3 regions of the Kribbella sp. NPDC048928 genome follow, and region 2 is predicted to be linked to each of the others. Evidence: riboswitches for the same ligand, from Rfam matches in the RefSeq annotation. Region 2 holds a riboswitch; each other region holds the start of a gene.
The links. A riboswitch is a leader RNA that binds a small molecule or an ion and turns the genes downstream of it on or off. The one in region 2 is predicted to bind FMN.
Positions count from the first base shown of each region.

Region 1: another riboswitch for FMN. It lies ahead of ribB (3,4-dihydroxy-2-butanone-4-phosphate synthase); the one in region 2 lies ahead of ribD (bifunctional diaminohydroxyphosphoribosylaminopyrimidine deaminase/5-amino-6-(5-phosphoribosylamino)uracil reductase RibD).
Region 3: another riboswitch for FMN. It lies ahead of ACGFI6_RS22470 (6,7-dimethyl-8-ribityllumazine synthase); the one in region 2 lies ahead of ribD (bifunctional diaminohydroxyphosphoribosylaminopyrimidine deaminase/5-amino-6-(5-phosphoribosylamino)uracil reductase RibD).

Region 1 is NZ_JBICUC010000002.1:332,750-342,996, forward strand. Features, by position in the region: gene ACGFI6_RS08390 (HAAS signaling domain-containing protein) at 1-188, shown strand, start outside; gene ACGFI6_RS08395 (GNAT family N-acetyltransferase) at 185-907, opposite strand; gene ACGFI6_RS08400 (adenylate/guanylate cyclase domain-containing protein) at 921-1,889, opposite strand; gene ACGFI6_RS08405 (cyclic nucleotide-binding domain-containing protein) at 1,879-2,277, opposite strand; gene ACGFI6_RS08410 (class I SAM-dependent methyltransferase) at 2,378-3,112, opposite strand; gene ACGFI6_RS08415 (threonine/serine exporter ThrE family protein) at 3,188-4,531, opposite strand; gene ACGFI6_RS08420 (sugar-binding transcriptional regulator) at 4,521-5,498, opposite strand; FMN riboswitch at 5,598-5,731, shown strand; gene ribB (3,4-dihydroxy-2-butanone-4-phosphate synthase) at 5,815-6,429, shown strand; gene ACGFI6_RS08430 (transketolase family protein) at 6,413-7,381, opposite strand; gene ACGFI6_RS08435 (transketolase) at 7,378-8,256, opposite strand; gene ACGFI6_RS08440 (sugar phosphate isomerase/epimerase family protein) at 8,372-9,367, opposite strand; gene ACGFI6_RS08445 (nucleoside hydrolase) at 9,360-10,247, opposite strand, start outside.
Region 2 is NZ_JBICUC010000012.1:207,817-218,063, reverse strand. Features, by position in the region: gene ACGFI6_RS39330 (helix-turn-helix transcriptional regulator) at 1-49, opposite strand, end outside; gene ACGFI6_RS39325 (hypothetical protein) at 112-1,071, shown strand; gene ribH (6,7-dimethyl-8-ribityllumazine synthase) at 1,169-1,642, opposite strand; gene ACGFI6_RS39315 (bifunctional 3,4-dihydroxy-2-butanone-4-phosphate synthase/GTP cyclohydrolase II) at 1,642-2,880, opposite strand; gene pnuC (nicotinamide riboside transporter PnuC) at 2,882-3,556, opposite strand; gene ACGFI6_RS39305 (riboflavin synthase) at 3,553-4,158, opposite strand; gene ribD (bifunctional diaminohydroxyphosphoribosylaminopyrimidine deaminase/5-amino-6-(5-phosphoribosylamino)uracil reductase RibD) at 4,159-5,169, opposite strand; FMN riboswitch at 5,370-5,503, opposite strand; gene ACGFI6_RS39295 (MFS transporter) at 5,599-6,840, opposite strand; gene ACGFI6_RS39290 (serine/threonine-protein kinase) at 6,889-8,019, opposite strand; gene ACGFI6_RS39285 (VWA domain-containing protein) at 8,135-10,219, opposite strand.
Region 3 is NZ_JBICUC010000005.1:85,620-95,866, reverse strand. Features, by position in the region: gene ACGFI6_RS22510 (family 78 glycoside hydrolase catalytic domain) at 1-834, shown strand, start outside; gene ACGFI6_RS22505 (methyltransferase) at 846-1,859, opposite strand; gene ACGFI6_RS22500 (LysR family transcriptional regulator) at 1,980-2,840, shown strand; gene ACGFI6_RS22495 (hypothetical protein) at 2,907-3,260, shown strand; gene ACGFI6_RS22490 (alpha/beta fold hydrolase) at 3,241-4,119, opposite strand; gene ACGFI6_RS22485 (GNAT family N-acetyltransferase) at 4,171-4,689, opposite strand; gene ACGFI6_RS22480 (hypothetical protein) at 4,732-5,286, opposite strand; gene ACGFI6_RS22475 (pyridoxamine 5'-phosphate oxidase family protein) at 5,407-5,892, shown strand; gene ACGFI6_RS22470 (6,7-dimethyl-8-ribityllumazine synthase) at 5,943-6,401, opposite strand; FMN riboswitch at 6,464-6,639, opposite strand; gene ACGFI6_RS22465 (TetR/AcrR family transcriptional regulator) at 6,714-7,295, opposite strand; gene ACGFI6_RS22460 (EthD family reductase) at 7,366-7,677, opposite strand; gene ACGFI6_RS22455 (winged helix-turn-helix transcriptional regulator) at 7,799-8,152, shown strand; gene ACGFI6_RS22450 (hypothetical protein) at 8,484-9,128, opposite strand; gene ACGFI6_RS22445 (Hsp20/alpha crystallin family protein) at 9,350-9,694, shown strand; gene ACGFI6_RS22440 (alpha/beta fold hydrolase) at 10,059-10,247, opposite strand, start outside.

The sequences.
Region 1 (10,247 bases), on a different contig from region 2:
TCGTCACCGACGAGGAAAACTGCAAGGACACCACGAAGGCCCCGTTCACCCCGCCGCCCGTACCGGCGACCACCCCAACACAGACACCCCCAACGCCCGCACCGCCAACGGTGACGCCGAAACCGACGAAGCCGTCGATCCCGCACGGCACACCGACCGCCACCCTGCCCGTGAAGCCGACCCGTTAGGACTCGGCGCCGGCCGCGGCGACCTGACGGTAGCTGTACCCGAGCCGCCGATACACGGCGATCGCCGCCGCGTTGTTCCCGTCCACCATCAACGCGACCCGCCCGTGCCGCTTCACCAGCTCCGCAGTCACGAACCCGCACACCTGCCGCGACAATCCCTTGCCTCGAGCAACAGGATTCGTCGCAACCCCGGCCAGGAACCCGACCCCAGGCGCGCTCCACGCATCCGCAGCGACGCTGAGCAGCTCACCACGATCGCCCCGCACCGCAGCCCATCGCCGTACGCCGGACCGCCCAGGCCACGCGTACGACGAAGGCGACGCCTCGCGCAGCACCGCCTCGACGCCGCCGTCCCCGTCCAGCCAGGCCGCCGTAGTGGTCACGTCCGGAACCCGGTCCACATCCATCCACCCGAACGCCGCGGAGAACGTCAGCCCAGGCACCCGGACAGCCAGCTCGCGGATCAGCCCCTCGTCCCCGAACGGCCGGTACGACGGCCCAACCTCGCCCAGTACGCGGGCCACCAGCGGAGCCGCATCGTCGACGGACCCGACAACAGCGAGCCGGTCGTGCTTCGACACATCCGGTGACGCGACGACCACCGCCGTACCCGCAATCCAGGCTCGTACGCCCGCGCCGAACCCCTGCGCCGCCCACGAGATGATCGAGTCGCCCGCACTCACCAGCTCCAGCTCGGCCGGTGTCCTGATCTCACGCACGCTCAGACGGTAGTCAATCCGCGCGCTGGATCGCGTACGGGACCAGATGCCGGTACCCGCGCACCGCGACCCGGCGGAGCCGATGGATCGCGTACGCGGCGTGGCCGTCGAGCGCCGCGGCCAGCTCACGGTCCGCGAGCACCCGACCGGGCTTGCACTCCGTGGTGAGCCGAGCGGCCAGGTTGACCACCTCGCCGTACACGTCACCGAGCCGGATCAGGATCGTCCCGTACGCGAGCCCGATCCGCAGCTCCGGCAGCTCCGCGTCCGCGGTCACCGCGTCCTGCAGCGCCAGCGCGACCGCAGCGCCCTGTGCGGCGGTGTCGGCGACGAACAGCACCTCATCGCCCATCGACTTGATCACGCGGCCACCGTTCAGCGCGACCACGTCCGCGGCCATACCCTCGAACCGCTCGATCAGCTGTCCCAGCTCAACCTCGGTGAGCCGCCGCGTCAGCCGCGTGTAGCTGACGATGTCCGCGAACCCGACCGCCCGCACACCGCGGGCGAGCTGGTCCGATCCGGCCATCGCCCGTCCGGCGGCCGCGGCGAGATGCCGGCGCCAGACGTACGTCTGCAGTCGCTCCATCGCCGGCAGCAACTGCCCCGCGACCTCGATCGACTCGTCCGCGGACAGCTTCGTACCGCCGAGGAACTGCAGGAACATCGCCGCTTGCCAGGACGCCAGCCGGGACTGGGTCTGACCGAACTTGCGGGCCAGCGACGACTCCATCTCGGGCTCGATGAACCCGTCGTCCTCGAGCGCCGCGACCAGCCGCAGCGCCTCGACGTCGCCGTCGGTGAACGCCACCTCGCCGTCCGGTACGGTCGCGAAGCCGAGCGCGTGCCACATCCGCTCGGCGCGCTCGATCGAGATCCCGGCCCGCTCCGACACCTGCACACGGGTGAACTTCCGCTCGCCGCCGAGCAGGGTGCGCTCGAAGTCGCGCTGCAGTCCGGCGAGGTCAGGGTCAGGAGCCACCGCGGCGCTCGGCAATGGTGGCGTCGATGGCGTCCCGGAACGCGGGCAGCCGCCGGGTCAGGTCGTCGAACTTCTCCCGGGTGAAGTGCAGCAGCTGCAGCCGCGACTTCGCCGTGACGGTTGCCGTCCGCAACGTGTTCTTCCGGACCGCGACCTCGCCTGCAATGTCGCCCGGCCCGAGCTCGGCGATCTCGGTGCCCTTCTCCCGGACCGCTGCCGTACCGCTGAGGATCAGGTACGCCGCGTCCGGTGCGGTCTGCTCCAGGATCAGCGACCAGCCGGCCGGTACCGACACCTCCTCGCCGGCGCGGAAGATGTCCCTGATGTCCCGCCCGGACAGATCCGCGAACAGCGGCAGGTCCCGCGGGGACGTTCTACCCAGTGCCACGTCGATCCTCCTCGTCGGCCCTGTCGGCGTGCTGCCCGCCGGGCCCGGCGGTCCGCCGATGTTTCCAGTCGGTAACTCTAACGTCTCACCGGAACCGCGGTCACTCCGCGTCCGAAAACTGTTGCCGGGAGCGAGTTTCGCCGAGGGTGGCGGCGACCAGCAGGACGGGCGGACGGCGGCGGTGGATCGCGAGGTGCGGATGCGCGGCGACCTGTTCCGGCGTCGGCAGCGGTTCGTCGATCAGGTCGAGCCGGAAGCCGTGCCTGCGCAGTACGGCGACGATCGTGCCGATGGTCCGGTGGTACTTGACCACACCGTCGACGAACCAGGTCCGTTCGCGGCGGCCCTCGTCGGCGTAATCGTCCACGACACAGTCGGCGGCCACGAGCGGCGCCGTCATGATCGGGTGCTCCATCGTGAACACGAACGCGCCGGACGCCGCCAGCCAGCGAGCCACCCGTCCGACCAGGGCGTCGAAGTCCTCGACATAGTGCAGAGCCATGCTGCTGACCACAAGGTCCGCGGATCGCTCCGGAAGGTCCAGGACCGCCAGGTCCGCGCGCTCGTACCGGACGCGAGGGTGCGGAACCGCCGCCGCGAGCATCTGCTCGGAGGCGTCGACCGCCAGCACCTCGGCAGCACCCGCCTCCGCCAGCCGGACCGCCGTACCGCCTTCTCCACAACCAAGATCCACCACGCGCGCGCCCTCGACCGGAGGAAGTGCAGCGGCCAAGGCCGGGATCTCCAGTGCGTCGTTGATACCCAGGCCGGTACGCCTGAGTTCGCGATACCCGTGCAGGAAGTTGGGATCGTCGTACAACTCGGACCCGTTCACAGCCACCATTCCAGGTCGTCAACCTTGATCATCGGCAGTAAACCACAGGGCAGTTCCACAGAACGTCGAGCGGGTTCAGGCAGCACGACGGCGTCGGCGGGTGCGGGTGGTGCGGCGCCGGACGGGGCGGCGAGGGCCTACCAGGCGGGGGCCGGCCAGGCGGTCTTCGAGGCGGCGGGCCTCGCGGCGGATCGGCTGCGCGACGTACTCACCGAGGATCAGGCCGGCTGCCAGCGCGACGCCGATCGCGACTGCGGTGGTGAGGCTCACGATGCCGAAGATGTTGCCGCGCGCCATCAACTCGTACAGGCCGCGGTAGATGGTCAGGCCGGGCAGCAGCGGGATCGATCCGGCGACGACCACAACCAGGGGCGGTACGCCGGTCCGACGGCCACTGGAGTATCCGCCGAGGCCGACCACGAACGCGGCCGCCGCGGTCGACCAGGCGGGTCCGAACGACGCCCTGGTCATCAGCGTGAACACCAGCGAGGCCAGGGCGCCCATCACCGCGACCGGCAGCAGCGCGCGCAGTGGCGCGTACGAGGCGTACGCGAAGGCGACTGCCATCACGGAACCCGAGATGACCATGATCGGGAGGTTCGCGAGTTGGATCGCCTGCGGTTCGATGCCGACGTTCAGCCCGAACCGCAGGCCCAGCGCGAGACCGAGCGAGACGCCCGCGATGATTCCGCCGGTGAGCAGCATCGCCTCGAGGCTCCGGGCCGCGGCGGTCACGTAATACCCGGTGATGGCGTCCTGTACGGCACCGGTGAGGGCGATCCCGGCCAGCAGCATAATGATGCCTGCGGCAACGACCAGGGACGGTTTGACCGGTGCGTGCACGGCGTACAGCACCAGGGCGACCGCGGTTGCGACGAAGGCACCGGCGACCTGCTGGTAGAACGCGGGCAGCCGCTGGCGGTTGAACCAGCGGTTGTTCAGGTCGATCACGATCGCGGTCAGGACCGCCAGCAGCGTGATCAGCCAGCCACCGCCGAGCAGCAACGTGGCGCCGCCGGCCATCACGCCCCACGCGAGCACCGCGCTCCACCGCGGATACGGCGGACCCGCGGACGTGATCCGTGCCAGATCGCGAGAGGCCTCCTCGCGGGTCAGGTCACCGCGGGCGAGCCGACGTACCAACTGGTCGACGTCGGTCAGCCGGGAGAAGTCCTGCGACCGGTACCGGACCAGGCGGATGTGCGTCTCGGGCGCGACGTCCGGCGCCGCCTGGTACGAGACCGCCATCGATGTGAACGTGATGTCGACCTCGCACCCGCGCAACCCGCCGGCCGCGGCGACACCGAGGATCGTGGCGGTAGCGTCCGCCGTACCCGCGCCGCTGGACAGCAACACCTCACCGACCCGCAACGCCAGGTCGATCGTGGCGTAGACCTCCCGCTGCTCCTCAGGCTCCATCTACCAACCGGTGGGCCATGGCGAGGTCGGTGATCAGGATGTTGATCCAGCCGCCGAGCAGGGCGGCGCGGATCGCGGAGTACTTGCGGTCGCCGCCGGCCACACCGATCCGGCGCGGCACCGCCAGCAACTCCTTCGCGGTCACCCCGATGACCCGCTGGTCGAACGTCGAGCGCACGAGCTTTCCCTCTTCGTCGAAGAACCGGAAACACACGTCCCCGACGGCACCGAGCCTGCGGAGCTCGTCCTGGTCGGCCTCGGCGACCGCGTTCCCGCTGCGCTGCAGCAGCGGCGAAGGCTCGAGGCTGCCGATCCCGACCAGGGCGTCGGTGAGTTGTCCCCACGTGCCCAGAACGTCCCGAACTGACACGTCGCTCATCATCGCCCGGCGTACCGCAGGCGTCCCGACCAGGCCGGGCGCGGGCAGGTACACCGGCATCCCACCGGTCAGCTCGGCGAACCGCGCGGTCAGCCGCGTCGCCTGCATCTGCACCGCAGCGTCGCCCAGACCGCCGACGATCTGCACCACCTTGTCCACCACCGGGACGCTCTTGCGCGGCATCCGGTCGACGGCCGCGATCAGCGTCTCGCTCCAGGACGAGATCCCGACCACGTGCCCGCCGGTGAGCGTCATGTCCAGGTACGCAGAGGCGCCCGACCCGAGCGCGGGCAGCACCTCGTCGCCGGCCCCGGCGGTGTCGACGACGACCGCGTCACGCAGCCCGTACCGGCCCTGCAACTCGTCCTCGAGGTCGCTGTGCACGCCGCTCGGCATGGTCACCACGGTGTGCACGATGCCGACCTCGACGGCCTGCTTGAGCATCCGGGACACCCGCGCCTGGGACAGGTTCAGCTCGGCGGCGATCTGCGGCTGGCGGATGCCCTTCTCGTGGTACATCCGGGCCACCTTCGCGAGCAGCCGCAGCTCGTCCAGCCCCGGCTGGCGCACACCACGGTTGCTGTTCACGGGTCCCCTCTCACGATGATCAGACTGGACTATAGGCAGATGAGACGGACAAGACACTCCCGAACTGCGGACGTGCCCTAAGCTGATCGGTGAAAGAACACACGTGCTCTGGGGTCGGTGAAATTCCGAGCCGGCGGTGACAGTCCGCGACCCGCGACTTCGTCAGAAGTAGCGGTTGACCTGGTGGAACTCCGGGACCGACGGTGAAAGTCCGGATGGGAAGACGCACGTGGCAGCTGCACGTCCCCGGACGGGGTCGTGAAGCTTGTCGTTGCCCCGGAGTGCTGGTGAACACACTGCCGAGAGGACAGCGACCGTGAACACCCTCACCAGCCTTGACACCATCGAACGTGCCGTCGCCGAGCTCGCCGCCGGACGGCCGGTAGTCGTCGTCGACGACGAGGACCGCGAGAACGAGGGCGACCTGACCTTCGCCGCGAGCCTCGCAACGCCCGAGCTGATGGCCCTGCTCGTCCGCCACACCAGCGGGTACGTCTGCGCGCCGGCCGCGTCCGAGATCCTGGACCGGCTCGAGCTGCCGTTGATGGTCCCGAACAACCAGGACAGCCTGCGAACGGCGTACACGATCTCCGTGGACGCGGCGACCGGCGTCGGAACCGGCATCTCGGCCGCGGACCGGGCCCGGACCGTCCGTGTGCTCGCCGAGCCGTCGGCGCAACCCGCGGACCTGATCCGGCCCGGCCACATCCTGCCGCTGCGCGCGGTCGACGGCGGAGTCCGGCAGCGGCCCGGTCATACCGAGGCCACCGTCGAACTCGTCCGCCTGGCCGGCCTGCCGCCGGTCGGTGTGATCGGCGAGCTGATGAACGACGACGGCACGCTGATGACCGGCACCGACCTGCGGGCGTTCGCCGACGCTCATGGCTTCGCGATGATCTCGATCGCCGACCTGGTCAGCTACCTGTCGTGACCAGTTTGCGGGCGGCTGCGGCGATGCCGTCGGCGGACAGGCCGTACCGGTCCAGCAGGTAGCCGGCCGACCCCGTGGGGGCGAACTCGGGAATCCCGAGGATCGTCACCCGGGCCGGATGCTGCTGTACGACGGTCTCGGCGACCGCACCGCCGAGACCGCCACCGGACACCGCCTCCTCGGCGGTCACGATGCCGGCCGTCTCCCGCGCGGCCGCGACCACGGCCTCGGTGTCCAACGGCTTCACCGTCGGCATCGAGAGCACCCGCGCCGAGATCCCCTCCCCGGCAAGCTGTTCCGCGGCGGCCAGCGCCCGCCACAGCACGGTGCCGTTACTGATCAGCGTCACGTCGCCGCCGTCCCGTACTGTGATCGCCTTGCCGAGCTCGAACGAGTAGTCCTCGGCGTACACCTTCGGCACGCTCATCCGGCTGACCCGGATGAACACCGGCCCCTCGGACGCAGCCGCCCAGCGCAACGCGGCCGCGGTCTCGATCGGGTCAGCGGGCACGATGATGGTCAGGCCGGCGATCGCGCGCAGCCAGGCGATGTCCTCGATCGAGTGGTGCGTCGGGCCGAGTTCGCCGTACGCGACACCGGGGCTCATCCCGCAGAGCTTGACGTTGGTGTTCGAGTACGCGACGTCGGCCTTGATCTGCTCCAGCGCGCGGCCGGTGAGGAAGCAGGACGCCGCCGACACGAACGGGATCCGGCCGCCGTTCGCCAAGCCGGACGCGACGCCGACCATGTCCTGCTCGGCGATCCCGACGTTGATCAGCCGGTCCGGGAACGCCTTGCGGAAGCTGTTCAGCTTGCTCGATCCGACCGAGTCGTTGACCACGCCAACGATCCGGTGGTCCGCGTGCGCGAGCTCGGCGAGCGTCTCGACGTACGCGTCCCGGCAGTCGTACCGCGGCTGGTCCGCGATCGAGCGGGTCTCGACGACTGTCATTGCAGCTCCTTCAGGGCCTGCTGGTACTCAGCGGCATCCGGGACCCGGTGGTGCCAGGCGACGTTGTCGCTCATGAACGAGATCGGGTGACCCTTGTGCGTATGGGCGATCACGAACGTCGGCCTGCCCGGCTCGACGGGCACCGCGGACAGTACGTCGAGCAGCTCGCCGTGGTCGTGCCCGTTCACCTCGACGACGGCGAGCCCGAACGCGGCCGCCTTCGCCGGCAACGGGTCCAGCTCGTTGGTCTCCTGGGTGGTCGCGCCCTGCTGCAGCCGGTTCCGGTCGACGATCACGGTCAGCCGGTCCAGCCGGTACTGCGAGGCGGCCATCATCGCCTCCCAGTTCGAACCCTCTTGCAGCTCGCCGTCTCCGACCAGGACGTACGTACGGCGCGACGAGCCGTCGAGCTTCGCGGACAGCGCGTGTCCTACTGCGATCGGTAGACCGTGCCCGAGCGGACCGGTGTTCGCCTCGACGCCGGTCACCTTGTTCCGGTTCGGGTGCCCGTTGAGCGCGGACAGTGGCTTGAGGAACGTCGCGAGTTCCTCGACCGGCAGGTACCCGAACGCGGCCAGCGTGGTGTAGAGCGCCCCGGCGACGTGGCCCTTGCTCAGGATGAAGCGATCCCGCTCGGGGTCGTTCACGCTCTGCGGCGAGATGTCGAGCACGGCGCCGTACAGCGTGGCCAGAATGTCGATTGCGGAGAAGTCGCCGCCGATGTGGCCGGCACCGGCGTGGTGCACCAGCTTGAGGTCCTGGATCCGGATCTGCCGGGCGGCCTCGGCGATGTGCGCGACCCGCTCGGCGCGCTCCGCGTGCACGGGCAGTCGCCCGGGCACCGGCATTGTCGTGTGATCAGTTGTGAGGGTCATGGGGCCTCCCGGTCTGGACTGAGGAGCGGAGGGAGCGAAGCGACCGGAGCGACGAGGGAAGACCGGGAGGCCCCATGACCACGCCGGCGCCGAAGGCCCGGCCAAAAGCACAGCGTCATGCGATCTCTGCCATGGAACTCAGCAGGACCTTCTGGACCAGCTTCTGTGCCGCGAGCGCGTCGTGCGACGCCTGCGCGGCGGCGAGCGCCTCTTCGTCCAGTACGTCGAGGGCGTGGTGCACCGCCTTCAGGAAGGTGATCGCCTGCTTCGCGGCCTGCACGCTGTCCTCGCGGAACGGGAACTGGTCGAGCTGCCAGACGCCCTCCCAGTTGTTCTTGCGCAGCGTGTGGAAGAACTCGAACGTCTCCACCAGGTGCACCGAGCCGACCACCATGTCGTCGTCCCAGCCGCGCAGGTTGTCGTTGACGTCGATCGCGAAAAGCCGGCCGTAGTCGATCGCCAGCTGCGCCGCGTCGGCCGGCGTCTCCTGGCCGTACAGCGAATGCCCGAAGTCGAGCAGGATGCCCAGGTTCGGCAGGCCGATCTTCTCGATGCCGAGCAGCGTCCGAGCGACGTTCGGGAAGATGATCTTGACCCGCGGCTCGCGCGGCTTGTACTCGATCACGAAGTTGATGTCCGGATGCGCGGAGACCAGTTCCTTCAGGCCGTCCAGCGCGAGGTTCCAGATGTCGTGGTAGTTCACCTGGAACGGGTAGTCCCAGCCGTCCTGGCCCGGCCACAGCTTCACGTACGAACAGCCGAGGTCCTTCGCCAGCTCGGTTGCCTGATGCAACAGTTCGAGCGCCTGCTTGCGCTTGGCCGGATCGGGGTTGGTCAGCGAGCCCTTGACGAAGTCCTTGGTGTAGATCTCGGGCGTGATCGCGATCGCCTTCAGGTGGTTGCGTTGCAGCGCATCCTTGACCTCGTCGAGCGTCCCGTCGTAGCCGGCGAACGGCCAGTTCAGATCGACCACCGACAGGTCGCCGACGGCACCGGCACGGTCGATCTGCTCGAGCAGTCCGACGGGCTCGCCGTACCCGTCGGTGGCGTAGCGGTCCTTGTAGGTGGCGAAATGCCAGATGCCTGCACCGAAGACCGGCAGGTCAGTCATGAGTCTCTCCTTGTACGGGGCGGTGGGGACTGCTATTGGGCGGGCGCGCGAAGCGGCGGATCTTGGCGAACATGTCCTCGAGCAGGAACCGGACGTCGACCTCTTCGCAGACCTGGATCGGGTTGTCGGTGCCGGGCAGGTACCAGCCGTCGACGCCGAACCGCGGCGCCGGACGGGTCCGGAAGTTGCCGCTGTGCGGGTACAGCATCAGCGAGATCGCCGGCGAGTCACCGAGCGAGCGGGACTCGATCGGCTCGCCGTGCCACTTGTCGTTCCACTCGATCAGCTGGTCGACGAGGTACCGGCCGAGCGGACCGGCGTCGCCGATCTTCTCCTCGAGCTCCGCGTACCCGACCGAGACCTTCGTGTAGACGTCGCTCGGCACCTGCCACACGGTCATGCCGGATCCGAAGACCACGTTCGCGGCGTGGATGTCGTTCGAGAGGTTGAACTCCATCCGGTGATCGGCCGCGTAGCCGTTGTAGCCGCGGCCACCGATCCAGATCACGACGACATCCCGGCGTACGAGCTCAGGGTCGAGCAAGATCGCCGACGCCAGGTCGGTGAGCGGGCCGAGGAACGACACGAACAGCGGGTCGTTCGCGGACGCGAGCTTGGACTCCTCGATGATCAGCCGGGCACCGTCGGAATCGACCGGGGTCTGCTCGTCCGGGAGACCCGCCGGCGCGCCGTTCGCGACGGTGATCTTCCCGGTCAGGTCGGTCAGGTCCAGCAGCAGGTCGATCTCCTCGCGGGACTCCTCCATGCTGCGGTCCGACCGCCAGGTGCCGAAGTGCGCGGGGATCAGCCCGCGGACGTCGAACGTCGGGGACAGCAGTCCGTGCACAATGGCAAACTGGTCGTCCGCCTCGTTCTTGGC
Region 2 (10,247 bases):
GGCGCGTCTGCAGCAACAGCAGGATCGACAGCAGTCGGCTCGAACGCATGCTCCGAGGTTAGCTCCGATCACTGCCATGGATTGTCAGGTATTACTCGCAGGCTGGTCGGTATGACGACTTGGACCAAGGTGACCGGCGACTTCGACTTCCTCAACGGGTACTTCGACGTCCGCCACCGGCAGCTGACGCGGGCGCTCGCGGGGTGCGACGAGTGGCTCGAGTACGACGGGACGTCGACCGCCCGGACGTACTTCGACGGACAGATCAGCATCGACGAGATGCGCTTCCCGACGAAGGGGACGTACGGGCTGTCGCTGCGGCTGTTCGACCCGGTGAGCGAGAAGTGGAGCATCTGGTGGGTCAGCAGCACCACGATGAAGCTCTACCCACCGGTGCACGGCGGCTGGACCGCGGACGGCTCGAGCTGCCGGCTGGTCGGCGAGGACACCCATGAGGGCCGGCCGATCCTGTGCAGCTACGAGTGGTCCGGCATCACGGACGAGTCGGCGCACTGGGAGCAGGCGTACTCGGCCGACGACGGCAAGACGTGGGAGACCAACTGGACGATGGACTTCACGCGGCGCGCCACGCCCCCACCTGCCCTCGACGTACCGAAGATCACCGACGACTTCGACTTCCTGGTCGGTCGCTGGTCGTTCCACAACCGGCGCCGGCGCCCTGTCCTCGGCGAGCCCTTCGAGTGGTACGAACACGACGCCACGATGGAAGCCACCACCTACTTCGACGGCTCCATCAGCTTCGACGAAGGCTGGTTCCCGAGCGAGAACTTCCGCGGCGCCACCTTCCGCCTGTACGACCCGCAGTCGCGCACCTGGTCCATCCACTGGATCAACAGCACCCGGGGCCACCTGGAAACCCCCGTCATCGGCACCTTCACCAGCGGCGTCGGCACCTTCGAAGGCCCCGACATCTGGGACGGCCAGCCCATCGACGTCCGCTTCCTCTGGACAGCCGGCACCGACAAAGCCGCCTGGCAACAATCCTTCTCCACCGACAACGGCCGAACCTGGACCCCCAACTGGCACATGCAACACACCCGCATCAACTAACGTCCCGATGACCGGTGAACCTTTCCGGAGAGTTTTTGCCGGTGGGTGCGGAATTGTTTCCGGAAAGGTGGCTGGTTGCCGTCCGACGGAGAGGCGGTTAGCGCAGGGTGCGGATGGCGGCGAGGGTTGAGAGGGCGGCCTGGGTGGCTTCGTAGCCTTTGTCTTCCCGGCTGTCGGGGAGGCCGGCCCGGTCGAGGGCCTGGGGGTCGTTGTCGCAGGTGAGGACGCCGAAGCCGACGGGTACGCCGGTGCTGACGCCGACCTGCATGAGGCCCTCGGTGGTTGCCTGGCAGACGTACTCGAAGTGCGGGGTGTCACCGCGGATCACGACGCCGAGGGCGACCACGGCGTCGTACCCGGACTTGGCTGCGTGCAACGACGCGACCGGGAGCTCGAACGATCCGGGCACCCGTACGACGGTGTGGTCTGTGACGCCGGAGTCCTCGAGGGCGCGTAACGCCCCGGCGAGCAGGCCGTCGGTGACCTTCGGGTGCCATTGGGCCGCGACGATCGCGACGCGGGCGCCGTCGACGCGGGGTGCCTCGATGGTGGGTGCTCCACTGCCCGACATCAGCCGGCTCCGTTCTCTTCGCTCAGCAGGCCGTCCGGGAGATGGTGGCCCATTCGGTCGCGCTTGGTGCGCAGGTACCGCAGGTTGTGCTCGGTCGGGTCGATGGAGATGCCGCGGCGCTCGACGACCTCGATGCCGTACCCCTGAACGCCCGCGAGCTTGTCGGGGTTGTTCGTCAGCAGCCGCACCGACTTCACGCCGAGGTCGGCCAGGATCTGCGCGCCCGTCCCGTAGTCGCGGGCGTCAGCCGGCAGCCCGAGGTCCAGGTTCGCATCCACGGTGTCGCGGCCGGCGTCCTGCAGCTCATAAGCCTGCAGCTTGTGCAGCAGACCGATTCCACGTCCTTCATGACCGCGCAAATACACGACAACACCGCCCTCGGCAGCCACCTGTCGCATCGCCTCTTCGAGTTGCGGCCCGCAGTCGCAGCGCAGCGACCCGAACACGTCGCCGGTCAAGCACTCCGAGTGCAGCCGCACCAACGTCGGCCCATCACCCAGCTCGCCGCGTACCAGTGCGAGCTGCTCCGACCCGTCCACCGTGTTGCGGTAGCCGTGGGCAACAAAGTCGCCGTACTGCGTGGGCAGCGTCGTGGTGGCGACCCGCTTGATCTGCGATTCGGTACGCCGCCGGTACCGGATCAGGTCGTCGATCGACACCAGTACGAGACCGTGCTCGTCCGCGAACGCGCGCAGCTCGAGCCCGCGCTTCATCGTGCCGTCGTCGTTCACCAGCTCGGAGATCACCGCGGTCGGTGTCAGCCCGGCCATCCGGGCCAGGTCGATCGACGCCTCGGTGTGACCCGGCCGGACGAGCACGCCGCCGTCACGACCGCGCAGCGGGAACACGTGCCCAGGCTGCACCAGGTCGTACGACTCCGAGGCCGAATCGGCGAGCACACGGATCGTCCGGGCCCGGTCGGCCGCGGAGATGCCGGTACTGATCCCGTCCCGCGCATCCACGGAGATCGTGTACGCGGTCCGCATCCGCTCGCGGTTGTGCGGCGTCATCAGCGGGATCCCGAGCCGGTCGAGCTCGGCGCCCTCCATCGGCACGCACACCACGCCGGAGCTGTACCGGATCAGGAACGCCAGCAGCTCCGGCGTCGCCTTGGACGCGGCGAAGATCAGGTCGCCCTCGTTCTCCCGGTCCTCGTCGTCGACCACGATCACCGGCCGGCCGGCGCGAATCTCCTCGATCGCGTGCTCGATCGTGTCCAGTTTCAGTACGTCGCCCATGTCAGCCCACCACCACCGGTTCGGGCGTCGCCGCCCGCTCGTTGTTCTGGATCTTCCACCAGGACGCGAATCCGAGCACGCAGAACAGCCCGTACACGACGTACATGGTCGCCGACGGGTAGAACTTCGCCTGTACGAGCAGCGGTACGCCGACCACGTCGACCGCCACCCAGATCAGCCAGAACTCGACGAACCCGCGGGCCATCCCGTACGTCGCCAGGATCGAGCCGGTGAGGATCCACGCGTCCCACTGCGGCCCCCACGAGCCGAGCGCCTTCAGCACGAAGTACGCGATCGCGTAGATCACGACGCCGATGCCGAGCAGCTCGAGCCGCTGCCGCGCGGTCGCCCACTTGGGCTGGACCGCGGACGCGGATCCGCCGTGCCGGGTCTGGTACCAGCGGTACCACCCGTACAGGCTGATCAGCGCGAAGAACACCTGACGGCCGGCCTGGCCCCAGAGGTCCTTGTCCTGCGGGGTGTCGAAGATCCCGCCGATGAAGACCGTGAACAGCAGGACGTTGCCGACAATGCCGACCGGCCACGCGGCGACCAGCCGGCGCATGCCGAACAGCGCGCTGGCCAGACCGAACACGTTGCCGACGATCTCGCGGACCAGCACCGGCGAACCGGCGATGGTGACCTGCGACGTCAACAACCAGTCAACGGGATTCACTTGGTGCCTCCGGCAAGTAGTCTCTCGACGTATTTCGCGATCACGTCGACCTCGAGGTTGACGGTGTCGCCGACCTTGTTGCGCCCCAGTACGGTGAGCTCGAGCGTGGTCGGGATCAGGCTGACCCCGAACGTCCCGGACGCGTCGTCGACGTCGGTCACGGTCAGCGAGACCCCGTCGATCGCGATCGAGCCCTTCTCGGCGATGTAGCGCAGGATCTCCGGCGGCGTACTGATCCGGACGTCCTCCCAGTGCTCACCGGGGCTGCGTGACGCGATCGTGCCGGTGCCGTCGACGTGGCCCTGGACGATGTGCCCGCCGAGTCGCTCGTGCGCGGCGACCGCGCGTTCGAGGTTGACCGTCGAGCCCTTCTCCAGTCCGCCGAGGCTGGTCCGCTGCAGCGTCTCGCGCATCACGTCCGCGGTGAACGTACCGCCGCCGTACTCGACGACGGTCAGGCAACAGCCGTTGACCGCGATCGAGGCGCCGAACGCGGCGTCCTCGGTCACCTTCGGCCCGCGGATGCTGAGCCGCGCAGCGTCTCCGTCCAGCAGGTCCAGGGACTCGATCGTGCCGAGCTCTTCGATGATGCCGGTGAACATCTACTTTCCTCCCAGAGGAACCAGGGTGAGCCGGACGTCGTCGGCGAGCCGCGTGACGTCCGTTAGTTTGAACCGCCGCAGGTGGTCGATCGATTCCGCGCCGAGATCGCCGACCGCGGCGTACCCCGAACCGAGCACGGCCGGGGCGACGTACGCGACGATCTGGTCGACCAGACCGGCGCGCAGAAAGGCTGCGGCCAGCGTCGGGCCGCCTTCGAGCCAGAGGTGCCGGATCTGCCGGTCGTCGAGCTGCCGGAGCACCTCGGCGGGATCATGGGTCGGCAGCAGCAGCGTCTCGGCGCGGTCGTTGCGGACCCGGGCCGACTCCGGGATCTCCCGGTCGCCGACCACCACCCGCAACGGCTGCCGAGCGGCCGGTACGTCGTCCTGATCGCGGACCGTCAGCTCCGGGTCGTCGTCCAGCACCGTCTGGGTGCCGACGGCGATCGCATCACACTCGGCGCGCTGCCGGTGGACGTCGGCGCGGGCGAGCGGGCCGGTGATCCAGCGGCTGGTTCCGTCCGGCGCCGCCGAGCGCCCGTCGAGCGTCGTCGCGAACTTCCAGGTGACGAACGGCCGGCCGACCCGGACGCTGTGCAGCCAGACGTGGTTGACCGCTTCGGCCTCGGCCTGCAGGACGCCCTGCACGACCTCGATGTTCTTGCTGATCAGCTTCTCCGCACCCCCCGCCGCGGTCCGGTTCGGGTCCGGTACGGCGTACACGACGCGTGCGACTCCGGCCGCGATCAGCGCATCGGCGCACGGCCCGGTCCGGCCGGTGTGGTTACAGGGCTCCAGCGTGACGTACGCCGTACCGCCGCGAGCCTGGGCGCCGGCCATCCGGAGCGCCTCGACCTCGGCATGCGGGCCGCCGGCAACAGCATGGAAGCCCTCGCCGACCGGATGCCCGTCACGGCCGGTGATCACACAGCCGACGACCGGGTTGGGATGTGTACTGCCGGTGCCACGTGCGGCCAGCTCGATGGCACGCCGCATCCAGGCGACATCCATCGGCGACACGTCGTTCACTACTCGGGCCCCTCGTCGTCACGGACGCACTCCGGGGCCTCCGGCCGGCCTGTCTGCTCCGTCGCCCACCGGGATCTCACCGATCCCGGCACCCGGTCCGTTGCCGGACCCTGCCGCCGTCACGTCCCGCGGGCCTCACAGCCCACGCTCCGCGCCGCCGGGCGCCAGAGCACACCCGCCGACCGCGTGCGCCTCCCATCCGGACTTTCACCGTCGGTCCTGGAATTCCACCAGGTCAACCGATCGCCGAACCGCAGCGACCGGGTCGCGGACTGTTACCGCCGGCTCGGAATTACACCGACCCCGGAGCACGCGAGTGGGTTTCACTCGTACTTCAAGTATGCCCTCCCCCACAACCCGCACCACGACCCAGGTCACATCCTGGTCCTCGACGCACTTGGGAGACGTGCCCTAAGTGTGGGACGGGTCGGGAGTGCATGGCAGGAGGCGGCGGGTGAGGGCGAGGGCTGTTGCGGCGACCGCGCAGGCGACTGCGACCGCGATGATCAGCGGGCGGTAGCCGAACGCGTCGGCGAGACCCGCGCCGGCCAGCGGGCCGGCCGCCTTGGCGATCGTGGTCGGCGTACCGAGCATGCCGGCGATCGTCCCGAACCCGGTCGCGCCGTATCGGTCCAGCAGGATCGCCGGCGTCGCGATCGACGACACCCCGAACCCGAGGCCGAACAGCACCAGACACCCGACCGCTCCCGCCACATGACGCCCCAGGACGGGCAGCAGCCCGATCGCGATCCCCTGCACGAACAGGATCACTGCAGTAACCGTCGCCATCGGCAACCACCGCGCCGACACGCTTGTGACCAGCCGCCCGGTCACCGACAACAGCCCGAGCAGACCAGCCAGGCTCGCCGCCCGCGCCGGCGGGTGCCCCAGGCTGACCAGATACAGCACGAGGTGCACAGAGATCACGGCCAGCGCCGCACTGTGTACGACAAACGCTCCCGCGAGCAGCCAGAACCCGGGATCGCTCAGCACCCTCGCCGGCGACGTGCTGTGTCGCACGCCGACAGCCGGCCGCGGCGGACGCCGCCGTACGGCGATCAGGTGCAGCGGGACCGTGATGGCGGCCACGGCACCCGCCAGGATGACCAGCGCAGTACGCCAACCTTGCGCGTGGGCGAGGTATCCGGTGAGCGGGATGAAGATCGAGCTGGCGAGCCCGCCGACCAAGGTGATGGTGAGGATCGAGTTGGTCCGCCGCTCCGGTGCGGTGACCGCCACCACGACGGCGAACGCGGGCGGATAGAGCACCATCGCCGACGCGATGCCGATCGCGACAAAGACTCCGTACAACTGGACGGTGTTGTGGACCTGCGACCAGGCGAGTACGGCGATTGCCGCGAGGACCGAGCCGCCCGTCATCAGGGCCCGCCCTCCGTGCGCGTCGAGCCAGCGTCCGACGGGGATCGACACCAGGCCGCTGACGAGTACGGCGGTGGTCGACGCGCCGACCGTGGTGGTTGTGGAGATGCCGAGCTCGGCGCTCATCGGGCCGAGCAGCGCACTGAACGCGTAGGTCAGGACGCCGTACCCGACCGTCGTCGTGATCGCCAGCGCGCCGATCAGCAGCCGGTTCCTGCCCGGCGCGGCACTCCCAGGCGAAGGCACCTCGAGTTCGCGCTCAGCCGGATCCACCGTTGACAGTCTTCCACCGAGCAACCGCACCGTCCGGCCATTTACCACTCAGCGGAACAGGAACCAGGCAGCACTCCCCAACAACCCAACCGCCCCCACAAAACAAACAACAACCCCCGCCCACAACCCCCGCCGCCCCCGCCCCGACGCCCCACCCCGGTTCGACGCCTCAGTGCGGTTCTGTTCGACAACTGGTGCGCCTTCGGTCTGCAGGCGACGACCGTCCTGCGCAGGAACTGTCGCACCGCGCCCCTCCTGCCCGGCCGGTGGTGGGGTGGGCTGAGGGCCAGTGGGGGTCCAGTTGGGTGGGAGGGATGGGAGTTGGTCGAAGACTTCTGGTGCGTCGGGAGTGCCGGCCCACGGATCGGCCTGGCCGGGCGGGACAGCACCTGCGGGTTGGACGGCACCCGTGGAGGCAGTCGCGGGCGGGAGGGTGTTGGTGGTGGCTAGGAGGCGGCCGGCGGTGGTGGCTGAGTTGGGGCGGTTGGAGGGGTCTGGTGCGGTGAGGTGGGCGATGAACTCAGCTAATGGGCCGTCGAGGCTGGCTAGCTGGCCGTCGGGGGTGGGGCGTTCGCCGGTCAGGAGCTCGGCGGCCACTACTCCGACGGCGTACAGGTCTTGGCGAGGATCTGGATCGGCGCCGGCCAGCTGCTCGGGAGCGAGGTAGCCGGGTGTTCCGAGGACGGTGCTGTGCCGCGTCATCCGCGGCTCGTCGAGCAGACCTGCGACGCCGAAGTCCGACAGGCGCAGGTACGGGCGACCGGTGCCGGTGACGTCGAGGAGCAGGTTGGCCGGTTTCACATCCCGGTGTACGACGCGGGCCGCGTGCACCGCAGACAGGCCGTGCAGCAGCTGATCGAGCAGTACGGCGACGTACGGGGTCGGCAGCGGGCCATGGTCACCGAGGAGCGTCGCCACCGAACCACCGCGGACCAGATCCATCGCGAACACGACCTTGTCGTCGTCCGCGGCCCAGCCGTGCGGAGCGACCACGTGCGGATGCTGGATCCGCAGTGACTGCTCCCGTACGAACCGGAGCAGCGTCGCCGCATCGTGCTGGCCGAGGACCTTCGCGGCGACGTACTTCGACCGTCGCAGATCCCACGCGCGCCAGACCGAGCCCATCCCGCCGGTCCCGATCAGGTCGATCAGCCGATACCGCCCAGCAAACGCCTCCACCGCCCAGAACCTACCGCCTCCCCCAGTCCGTCCCGGGCACTCCCCGGGACCGCGCACATGGCGAGGCCCGGGAGCCGATGGGGCTTCCCGGGCCTCGTCAGAGCCGGCTGAGCGATCAGCGCGGCGGCTGGTTCGGGTACTGCGGTCCGCCCTGGTCGTTCGGCCCGTTCGGGTACTGCTGGTTGTTCGGGTACTGCTGGTTGCTCGGGTAGTGCGGGCCGGGCTGGGCCGGGTGGTGCGCCGCGACCGGCTTGCGGCGGAGGCGGAGGACCAGGAAGACGCCGACCAGGACGAGTACGAGTCCGCCGCCGCTGAGGCCTGCGACCAGCGCGACCGGCGTGCCGTCGTCGGAGTCGCTGCGGCCCTGGATCGGCCCGCCGGCCTCGGTCTTGTCGCCATCGCCCGGAGTGCTGCTCGGGTCGTTGCTGGGCGAGTCCGACGGGTCGGCGCTGGCCGACGGGGTGACCGAGTCACCGGAGACGGGCGTGGCGCCGTCGACGTACTGCGGCTTGCCGGTGCCGGCCGTACCTTCCAGGCCAAGGGTCAGCGTCATCGGGATCGCGAAGGCCTTGTCGTTGTCCTTGCGGGTCAGCGACACCGCGACGTAGTACTCGCCCGGGGTCGAGGTGCCGGTGTCCTGGTTGTTGGCACCGTTGCGGTTGAGGTAGCGGATCTCCTTGGTCGTGACGGACTTGGTGACACCGCGCTTGGTGAGCACCCCGCGCCGCCCCGAGCCACCCGGCTGCTGCTTGGCAAAAACGGCGTACACGTCCTCACCGATCGGCGAGATCAGCGCGGTGTCGAGGTAGCGGATGCCGTCGATCGCCGTGGCCGTCGCTCCGGCCAGCTCCGGCACTGTGAACTGCGCCTGGATCCGCTGGCCCCAGTCCGCCTTCACCTTGTACAGCTGCAGCTCCCCCGGCATGATCGTCGTCTTGTACGTGCCCGCGCTCAGCAGCGGGGCGTCCGGGAAGCTCGAGCCGGGAATGATCTCGCGCGGGGTCGTGGCGTTCATCGGCACCCAGACCGGGTTCCCGGCCGGCGCCGGGAGGCTGGTGGTCGAGTCCACCGGCGGCTCCTCGTCGATGCGCAGCTCGTACGGGACGCCCTTGATCTCGCGGTAGTCCTTGCCCGGATTCACCGTCAGGACCAACTGGTCGGCCGTTGAGCACTGGCCCTGCTTCTTCTCGTACTTCGACCAGCTCGCAGCGGTCCCGGTCGCGAGACCCTGATCACCGTCGAACGCACCCGGGTAACTCCAGCCACACTGCACGCCGTCGGTCGTGTTGAGCTTCACCTCGGTCCGGATGACCAGGCTGCCGCCGGCCGGACGACGGAAGCTCACGCCGGCCCGGAGGGTCGATCCTGTGATGCTTCGCTTGATCAGGTAGTGCTTCGCGGTGTCATCGGCACCGTACGTGTCCGAATAGTGGCCCGGAGCAAGCACCGGAGCGCCCTCGGCCTGCGGCGCGCCGTGTACCGGCGTACCGGAGATGCGGAACGGACGGAACGCCCTGGTGGACAGGCGATCCAGCCCGGCTTCGAGGTCGATCGTCGAGTCGGCGTCGTAGTAGTCGCCACGGCCTTCACGGGCGACGCACTGCAGTTGGGTGCGCGCCTTCCCGGCCACCCGGAACCCCACGACGTCGATCTTCAGGTCGATGCCCTGCTTGGCGATCGACTGGGCCACCACACACGGGTCCGGCGCGCAGGTCGCCTCACCGTCGGAGACCAGGACGATCGTGCGCTGGCCGCTCGGACCGAGATCCTTGGCGGCCTGCTGGAGCGAGTACCCGATCGGCGTCTCGCCGTACGGCTTGTACTTCGCGATCGCGGCCTGCAGTTGCGGCCGGTTGTTCGTGCCGATCGGAACTGTCAACTGGGTGTCGGTGCAGGCACCGGCCTGGCTGCGCTTGAACACGGTCGCGCCGTACACCCGCAGGCCCACCTGCGCCTCCGGCGGCAGCTTGGCGACCACCTTGGTGAGCGCGGTCCGGGCCGCGGCGATCTTGGTCTGGCCGTCGCCGGCCGGTTCCTTCATCGAACCGGACGAGTCGAGCACCATGACGAGCTTGCCGCCCGCCGGATCAGGGTCTGCCACAGCGGTCCCGGTCGTCAGACCGGCCAGCAAGGCGATCAGTGTGAGAGCGAGGATCGCCCACACCGCGGGGCGGCGGTGGCCGTGCAGAGCCGTCATCATTTCCTCCAGAGTGGATTCGCTGTCGCAA
Region 3 (10,247 bases), on a different contig from region 2:
GGAAGCGCCACCGCAGGCGAGTGCTTCAGTGAGGGCTCACTGGTGAACACGGCGCTCGCGTACCGCCAGGCTTGCGCAGTCGCACAGGCGGCCGGCGTGGTCGGGACGCCTGCTGACGTGAAGCATTACAGCGACCTCGCGGCCGCCATCCGGTCTGCGTTCAACGTCGAGTTCCTCCAGGCCGACGGCACGACGTACGGCAGCGGGCGGCAGGTGACGAGCATCCTGCCGATCGCGTTCGGGATGGTCCCGGCCGAGCGCTTGGGGGCTGTAGGCAACCAACTCGTCGAGCGCATTCTCGGCGCAGACGACGGGCATCTGGACACCGGCATCTTCGGCACCCGGTACCTGCTCGACGCCCTGGCCGTGATCGGGCGCGTCGACGTCGCGCTGACCGTGCTGGGTCAGACCACGTACCCGGGCTTCGGGTTCCAGATCGCCCACGACGCGACGACGACCTGGGAACAGTGGTCGTACCGGGCCGGCATGCAGACCCACGATCACGCCATGTTCGCCGGCATCAATGCCTCGTTCTACACGGTCCTCGCCGGGATCAAGCCGACGTCCGCCGGGTACCGCACTGTCACGATCGCTCCCCAGATCCCTGACGGTCTCAGCCACGTGGCCGCGTCGATCGACACCGTCCGCGGTCGCATCTCGTCCTCGTGGAGCCGGGCCGACGACGGTCTGATTCTCAGCGTCGACGTGCCGGTGAACGTCACGGCCACCATCGTCGTACCCGCGCCGCTGGAGACCACCGAGCCGGGCCTGCAGCCGACTGCTCCGAACACGTACACCGTCGGATCCGGCCACTGGACCTTCCGCAAGCCCTGACCCCCCGTGCGTCACGGTTTGCGGGCCAGAACCGCGCCGTTCGCGCCGGGAGCGTCGAACGAAACAGTCTGGATGTCGACGAACCCGGTGGCGAGCAGCCACTGCTCGTACTCCGCCGCGGTGTAGTTGCGACCAACTGTCTCCACGAGCATGTTCAGACTCATCAACGCTGCGGCGGGCGGACCGGTTTTCTCGTCGTTCACGAGCAACTCGCTGATCACGATCCGGCCACCGGAAGGCAGCGCGGCAAAGCACTTCCGCAAGATCGCCAGATCCTGCTCCGGCGTCCAGTCGTGCATGATCATGGACAGCAGTACGACGTCATGTCCTGGTGGCAGCTCGGAATCGGTCAGGAAATCGCCCGGCGTGACGGCGATGCGATCCTCGTGCCCTGCCGCGACGAGCTGTTTCGTGACGATGTCGCAGACCGGTGGCAGCTCGAAGACCGTCGCCCGCAGATTGGGGTAGCGGCGGCACAGCTCGATGTCGTACGCGCCGGAGCCACCGCCGACATCGAGGAGTGCCGTGGCGGCGGACAAGTCGACGTGTGCCGCCAACTCGCGCGCGGTGAGCGTCGAGAGGGAATGCATTGCCTCCCAGAACACCGCCAGGAGCTCAGGGTCCTCACTGTCGAACAGGTGCGCCTGCTCGTCAGGATTCCAGCTCGTCGGCCGATTCGTTCGTACTGCCTCGGTCAGGCGACCCCACGCCGGATAGAGCCTGCGATCGAGCATCTGCACCCAGCCGCCGAAGTGATTGTCCTTGCCAGGAACGAGGAATTCGTCGGTCAGCGCACTGTTCACGTAGCGCCCGTCCTTGCCCTCGAGCAGCCCGATGGACGCGCAGGCGGTCACCAGCAATTCAGCGGGGCGCCGGTCGACGCCGAGCAGCTCGGCCAGCCCGTCGACGGTGTGACCGTCGGTCCCGGACAGGTGGCTGAAGAGGTCCAGCTCGTACGCGGTTGCGAGCGCTTTGAACGACCAGAAGCCGATCGACAGTTGCATCAGCGGCGAGATGTTCTGCATGGGTTCTCCTGCCCCGTCATGGGAAGCTCGGACCCCTTCACCCTCTGGTGCGCAGCACTGTCGATCAACGCGAACCTGTGCAACGCTCGTGAAGTGTGAGTTAACGAAGGGATCCGCGCCATGCTCGAGCGCTACGAACTGGAGATGTTCCTGACGCTCGCCGAAGAACTGCACTTCGGCCGTACCGCCGAGCGCACCCACGTCTCCACGGCCCGCGTCAGCCAGACGATCCGCAAACTGGAACGCCGCGTCGGCGCCCCACTGTTCAACCGCACGAGCCGCCGCGTCGAGCTGACGCCTCTCGGCCGCGATCTGTACGAGGACCTGGGCCCTGCCCGCGACCAGATCGTCGCCGCCGTAGAACGAGCCATCACCTCGGCCCGCGGCATCACCGGGACTCTCCAAGCCGGCTATCTCACTGCGGCCGGAGCGCAACTCCTTCTCCAGGCCGCCGACGTCCTAAAGACCCGCCAACCCCCCGCGGGTCTCGACGTCATCGTCCGCGAAGTCCAACTCGCCGACGCCGTGCCGTGGCTCCTCGGCGGCGAGATACAAGTGCTCCTCACCTGCTTCGACACCGAACACGCCATCCTCGCCACCGGCCCCCCGCTCATCACCGAGGCCCGCATGCTCGCAGTCCCCTCCACCCATCCCCTGGCCAGCCGGCACTCCGTCTCAACAAACGACCTGACCAACCTCACCGTCCTGCACACCTCTGACCGATCTGGAGCAGGGCGATCCGTGGGCGAGTCCGGTCCGGAAGCTGCGTCGTTCCACGAGCTCCTGACCCTCGTCGGCGCCGGCCGCGGAGTCTTCCCGATCAGCGCCCACCTCAGGCGCTACTACATGCGCCCCGACGTCGCCTACATTCCGTTCCGAGACGCCCCGCCGGTCCACTGGCGCCTGATGTGGCGCACCGACAGACCCACCGCCCAAGTGGTCGCCTACGCAGCAGCCCTACAAGCCCTACTAACCACCTAGCCCCCACAATCACATCGCGCACTATGTCAGTCGCCACCTTCCTGCCTCGGCTGCTACGAATGCGCTATGGACGAAGTGCGCACGCACGTGCTCGAGACCGACCGCGGCGAAATCCTGGTCGAGGACGGCGGACGTGTCGAGGAACTGGAGCGGCACTTCACCGACCGAGCCACCGCCCGCGCGAACTGGCGACAGGACGCAGAGACGACGCTCGCGACCTGCTCAAGATCCGGCGGGTTGGCTGGAGCGCTGGGGCGACCTGGCGGAGCAGGAGACCGCAACATGCCGCCAGTGCACGGTCATCGGATCGCGCAGCTCGTGCCCGGAATCCAGGCGTACTTCCCCGACGAGGATCACACGACGATCGAGGACGACCACCGCACCGAGGCCTACAACTGGCTCATCGCCCGCCGGCGATGAGGTTGGCGAGTTGGTCGGGGAGGTTTGGGGAGTAGTAGGTGTGGCCCATGCCGGGGATGACGTGGAGGTGCGCGCCGGGGATAGCGGCCGCGAGGGCCTTGCCGTGGGCTGGGGTGAAGAGTGGGTCCTGGTCTCCATGGACGACCGTTGTCGGGGCGGTGATCGTCGACAAGGGCACGAGCAGGTCGGGGCCCATCTTCTGGCCGATCAGGCTGTGGTTGGCCGCGGCCGACGGGTCGGTTGCCCTCGCCCAGCAGCGCTCGAGTACAGCTCTGGCGGCCGGCTCGTCGAACGGGAGAACGTCGCCGTTCATCACCCTGAAAGTGACCACGTCAGCCTCCACGCCCGGCTCGGTGCCCGCGGAGTCGACGAGATGCTGCAGGAAACGCGCCGTCGGCGGCGGCAGCTCGTCCGGATCGGCGGGCTGTCCGGCCAAGGCGCGTTCCACAACCGGACCAGGATCGCGGCCCATCGGCGTGGTGGAGAGCAAGGTCAGCGAGCTCACGCGATCCGGCTGGTGGACGCCGAGCCACTGCGCGATCACACCACCCATCGACGCCCCGGCGACATGGGCGGACGGCAACTCGTACGCGTCCAGGATCGCCACAGCATCAACAGCCAGGTCGGTCAGACCGTACGGATGCTCATCGAAGTCGACGATGCTCGAACGCCCGGTGTCGCGATGGTCGAACCGAATCACTTGCAGGCCGCGATCGACCAGGCGGTCGACCATCGCATCCGGGAAGGTGTAGCCCTGGGCAGACGCGCCTGCGATCAGCAGCACCGCTGGATCATCGGGCCGTCCGGTCCGCTCGGTCCACAACCGCAGCGGACCGGAGGTCACGAACATCTCGCTCATGCCCGGCGACGCTACGCGGTCGCCCGGCACGCCGCCACGCAATAGTTCGGGTCAGCGGCTCGGGCGCTCGAAGATGAGCTCGAGGCCGTCCTCCTCGTCCCACTGTTCGCCGTTCTCGACGAAGCCGAAGCCCGCGATGGTGGCCAGCGAGGCCTGGTTGGTGGGGCTGATCGTGGCTCGCACGGTCCGTACGGAGGGCTCGGCGGCCGCGTGTTCCAGGAGCGCGGTCAGGATCGCCCTGGCGTGACCTTGCCGCCGGTACGGCGGGTCGACCGTGTAGCCGATCTCGACCATGCCGTCCGCGTCCGGCGGACCGTGGAACCCGGCGTACCCGACGACGACGTCACCGGCCACGGCGAGCTTGACGAGCCACCCGAAGGTGCTGGGATCGGCGGTCAGCTGATCGAGACGGTACTGCCAGAGCCACTTGGCCCTGTCGGAGAGGAACTCGTCGCCGAGGGCGAAGCCAAGCTCCGCCTCCGCCGCGGGACGGTCGCCGGCGAGCAACGCGCCGAGCGCCGTACCGGTCATCTCAACAAAGCGAACTGCCGAGGAGGTGCCAATTGCCATGGCACCCATCCTCAGGTCGGGCGCCTCCCCCGGACAAACGGATTAATCGCGCTGCTCGGCGTACTTCTTGAAGTTCAGCAACTGCTGACGGGCCATGACCAGATCGCCGACCGACAGCAGCGGCGCGAGAGGCCGCGGGTACTCGCCGACGACCTTCAGGACGAGGCGCGTCCCGGCGTCCCCGAGGTCGAGGAGCCGGTACGTCATGGTGGCGCCGATGATCTGTCCGGTGAGGTGCTCCTCGTGGACGAGCGCGACGATCCGACCGAGCGGCCGTCCGCCGGAGGAGCTGAACGGGTCCCCGATCTCCGGATCGTCGAGGTGCAAGAGCTCGCGCGGCGAACGGCGTCCGAGGTTGTCGATCAGGTCGTACGAGTAGGGAGCGAGCCGTACCTGGATCAACCAGGACCACACGACACTCGTCGGCGCCTCGATCGTGACAGCTCGCCAGGCCTGCACCGTGGGCTTCGGGGCGAATCGGTCGCACGCGTACGAGGCCTCGGTCTCCTCGTCGGTGACGCCCCACCGATCGCCGATCATCCGCCACCTCTTCTCGGCGCTGCACTCCTGCTCGGCGCTGCACTCCGCCACTGGCATCGTCGCACTGCCCACGCTCCGGCGCCGTGACACCCGACACACCGCGAGTATGCTTCAACCATTCTAGAGATAACACTCTAAAAAAGGAGGGCCGATGACCCCCGACCGCATCGGTAGCTCATGATCACCGAAGCCCAGTGGTCACAGGCCAGACGCGTCGTCCGCCGTACGATCCGCACCTCACTGCACTGCAGCATCGCGAGCACGAACCCGGACGGATCCCCACATGTCACACCGATCGGGTCGCTGTTGCTGACCGAGAAGGGATCCGCGCTCTACTTCGACGTACTCAACTCAAGACTCGCGGCCAACCTCGAGCGCGAACCGAGAGTCGCCATCATCGCCGTCGACAGCGGGAAACGCCTGTGGCTGCGAGCCGCACTGCGCGGCCGATTCACCGGCTCCCCTGGTATCAGGTTGATCGGCTCCGTGGGCCCGCCTCGCGAAAGCACCCCAGTGGAAACCGGCCGCTTCCAACGAGCCGTCGGACCACTCCTGCGGACCCCAGGAGGCAAAGCCCTCTGGGGCTCACTCCCCACGGTCCGCGACGTAACCGTCGAGCGCATCCAAAACCTCAACCTGGGCCCCCTGACACACGCGCTCTAACCCGAACTGCCCGGGCGGCAGCCGGGCAGGCGGCGGGCGGGCGTACTGGCTTAGGCGACCTTGGGGGCGGTGAGGGTTTCGATGATTGCTCGGGCGACTTCGCGGCCCTTGATCACGAAGTGGTCGCGGAAGAACGCGTGATGCTCGTCATGCTCGTGGAAGTGCAGCGGAGTCAGCACCGCGGAGAACGTCGGTACGCCCGTCTCCAACTGAACCCGCATGAGCGCATCCACCACCGTCGCCGCCACGAACTCATGACGATAGATCCCGCCGTCGACGACCAGCCCGCACGCCGCGATCGCGGCGTACTCCCCGGTCGAGGCGAGCTGCTTGACCTTCAACGGGATCTCGAAGGCTCCCGGGACCTTGTACACGTCGACCTGGCGGCCTTCGGTACGCAGGTCGTCGACGCAGGTTCGTACTGCCTGGTCGACGATGTCGGCATGCCAGCGCGACGCGATCACGGCGATGCGTGAGCTGTCGGTCGATGCCGTGGGGATGTGTGTCACTGTTCCTCCTGTTCACACACATGCCCAGGGGGTGCGGTGACCGGACGAGACGACCTCGCCTGTCACGTTCTCTTCATTCCGGACTGTGACCGTCGGCTCCGGAGTCGCACCGGATCTGCTGACCCTCCCCCGCCGGCTGAAACGCGTGACGAGGTCGGCGCTCGCGGGCTCGACCTGCCCGGATCGGCCGGGCCGCCATCACCGCCGGTGGGGACTTCCACCCCTCCCTGAGACGCAGCTCCGATATTAGAGGTATCTCTCCACAACTTCAACGATCATCAACAGCAGACGAGGACTTCGCGCACAGCCCGATCACGAGTCGCCGAGGATGATGGAGGTTGCCAGCCGCCGTACCAGCTCGGTCGCTGCCGCCGGTACCGATCCCGGAAGGTGCCGGCGAACGACCGCCAGCGGCAGGTCGACCATCGCGAACGCGATCTCGTCCCGCGGCCGATCCGCCGCAACGGCGATCCCGCGAACGACCTTGGCCAGCCGCCGGTCCCGGCTGCGCTCGTACGACGCCAGCGCCTCGATGTCGGCCGCCGCCCACTGATCGCGCGAGAACGCCCGATGGCCGGCATGCAGTACGGCAGCAGTCCCCGGCTGCTCGCGACACCAATCCACGATCCAAGCAGTCGACGTGACCGCGTGGGCGGGAGTGGGCGCGTCGCCGAGCTGCAGCCGGTACGCCTCGTCGAAGGTGTGCACCGCCCGCGCCCACAACGCGTGCAGCAGCGCAGGCCGATCCGGGAACCGGTGGTACACCGATCCACTCGGCGCACCCGCAGCACGCGCCACCGAGGCCATCGTCACCGCCCTCGCGCCACCCTCGGCGAAGAGCGCAACGCCCGCGTCAAGCAGTGCGTCCGCGGTATGCGTGGCCGGTCTCCCCATGCCCGCGACGATATCTCTTCGGCTTGTAGAGAGACACCTCTAGTATCTGGCCGAGCCACCTGCAGGAGCCTCAGATGGTGCCGTTCTGCATCGGACAGTCCATGACGACCACACCACCGGTGGCGTAGTTGGCGACATCGGCACTCACCTTCTGGCCGTGCGCGGACGCCCTCGACGCGGTCAGTGCGGCGGCGTCGGCGAACTCGGCCTCGAAGACCGCGAAGTACGGCGGCTCCCCCTGCGTCGCCGTCACCTCGAAGCTGTAGCGGTACGCGAGCAAGCCGGGCATCTTCGCGACCAGCGGGAGATGGGTGCTCACGTAGTACTCGCGGAAGTGGTCGGGATCGACGGGCTCGGGATACAGGACCAGCAGCTTGTGCACAACATCCTCCGTTGGTGGTGATCGACCCCCGAAGCCACCCCTGTGCGCTTCGGAAATCGAATCGATGTGGTGCACGATAGTGTGTCGGATATCGAAGCCGCAAGATGGGACGGAACGACGGATGGCGACACCCAGGCCAGGACGCGCGGTCCGAGGATCGAGCACCGGCCGGCCACTGATGGCCGCACTCGACCTATTCGGTCGTAGGTGGAACCTGCGAATCATCTGGGAGCTGCAACACGGCCCGGTCGGATTCCGCGCACTGCAGGAGCGCTGCGACAGCATGTCCTCCAGCGTCCTGCGGCAACGCCTGACCGAGCTGGTCGACGCAGGCGTCGTCGAGCAACACCCCGACACCACCTACGCCCTCACAGAGCTGGGCCACAGCGCCCGCCGCGCCCTCCGCCCCCTAATCCGCTGGTCCACCGACTGGGCCGCGACCCTCTCCACCCCCGATCCGGAAGACGCCCGCTAACACTTCTGATCTCGCACCGTCCGCACCTTCGCGGGCACGCGCGGGTCCGCAACTGGTGGTCGCTCAGCCTCCGCCTCCGGCGCACCTCGTACGACAGGACAGACGGGCACCTGTCGTACGGGGCCACCCCCGAGGCGCCGGAACATCCACTGCCGTTGGTCGTAGTCGTAATAGGTGTCAATGCCACCGACCGTCATAGCACCCCTCCCGGCTGGATCGTCGGCGATCGGTTCCCACACCCGATCGCCGTAAACAGCCTGCATGCCTGCCGACGTCAGTGGTCAGGCTTGCCGTACAGCGGTCTTGCGGGCGTGAGACGCCCTCGCCATGCTCAATGCGCCTCGGTCGCCGGGTCTGTTGCGTCGAGCGCGGGCGTGCGGCCGGCGAGGTCTGTCATGCGGATGGCATCGATGGTCCGAGTCAGATCGGTGACCTGACCGGCCAGGTCCGGGTGGGTGTCGCGGAGTTGCTCGCCGGCTGCGGTCAGCGGCTGGAGCAGGTCGGCGGCGTTGTTGCTGCCGAGCGCGTCGCGGAGGTGCGCGATAGCGGGTGCTGCTCCGGCTGTGGACGGGTTGGTGGTGTCGGTCGGCAATGCGGTGATCTGCCCGGCGAGCTGGCGCAGCGCCGCAGCGTTGTCGTGGGCCCATCCGGCGACGGCGCGGTCGCCAGATCGTCGGTCGCGGGCTGCCTGGACGCGGTCTTCGCGGGTGGTGGCGGCATCGTCGGTGGAGTGGGGCTTGAGTCGCAGGTAGCGGCGTTCGGCTGCCTGGCGGCTGGCCAGGCCGAGGCGAGGTGCGATCTCGGCCCAGGTGGCACCCCGGTCGCGTGCGGCGCCGACCAGGATCGGCTCCCACTCGTCGATGTACGAGCGGAGCCGGTGCAGGGCGGTGAGGGTAGCGAGCACTCGGCCCGCGTCGGCATCGTCCAAGGCGCCCGGGGTCCGCAGTAGCTCGAGTCCGTCGAGTCGTTCGTTCATGCGTGGAATCCGTCCGTCAGCACAATGCTGACATTGGTGCTTGTCATCGTTTCGATGACATGCTAGAACAGAAATGCGTGTTGACACCACTGGTTCACGAGACGATCAGGAGGTGCACGACGATGTTGATGCGCACAGACCCGTTCCGGGAGTTGGATCGCCTGACGCAGCAGTTCCTCGGCGCGTCTGGCGGGCAAGGGACCTGGTCAAGGCCGACCTCGATGCCAATCGATGCGTACCGCTCGGGTGACGAGTACGTGATCGCATTTGATCTCCCAGGTGTGGCGGCGGACGCAATCGAGCTCGACGTCGAGCGCAATGTACTCACGGTGAAGGCGGAGCGGCGTCCACCGGAGGTTCCTGAGGACGTCGAGATGCAGGTCGCCGAACGACCGCTCGGAGTCTTCTCACGGCAGCTGTTCCTCGGCGAGACGCTGGACACCGACAAGATCGAGGCGAGCTACAACGCCGGGGTTCTGACCTTGAAGATCCCGATCGCCGAGCAAGCCAAGCCACGACGGATCGCGGTCGCCGGCACGAACAGTCACCAGCAGATCAACGCCTGATCCGCGCACAGGATGGCGACGCGATGACGCCGTACAGCGACCACGGCGTGATCGGCTCCCGTCGAACCCGTCGCTGATACGGCGGGGCCAGCCCGGGAGCGCGGACCTCCGACAGCTCACGGCCACCTCGCGCACTGAGCGGAACACAGCTGAAAGGTGGTGGTTCACCTCATCGAATCGGCAAGCGTTGCGCACACTTCACTTCATTGACCGTAGACGCGACGTGGCGGCCCGCGACATCTCGCGGTAGCCAGCTCGCACAGCGGCGCCCGCGGGGCTGACGTCCCACCGGCGAGGCCGCCACGTCGTCCCGACCCACGTGACACCAGCCAGGACGCCGGTGAGGCCTTCGAGCAGGTTCTGCTCAGCTGACTTCCGTCATCGGGCCTGACCTGGAGCATTTCACATTCTCATCGTAGAAACTGTTGATACCGGCAACGATCTTGGTGAGGCAGTCCTCGAGCGCGAAATGCCCTGAATTCAGGCGCACGAGCTTCGCGTCGGGGAGATCGCGGAGGTACGCCTCACCGCCGGCAGCGGTGAAGAAGATGTC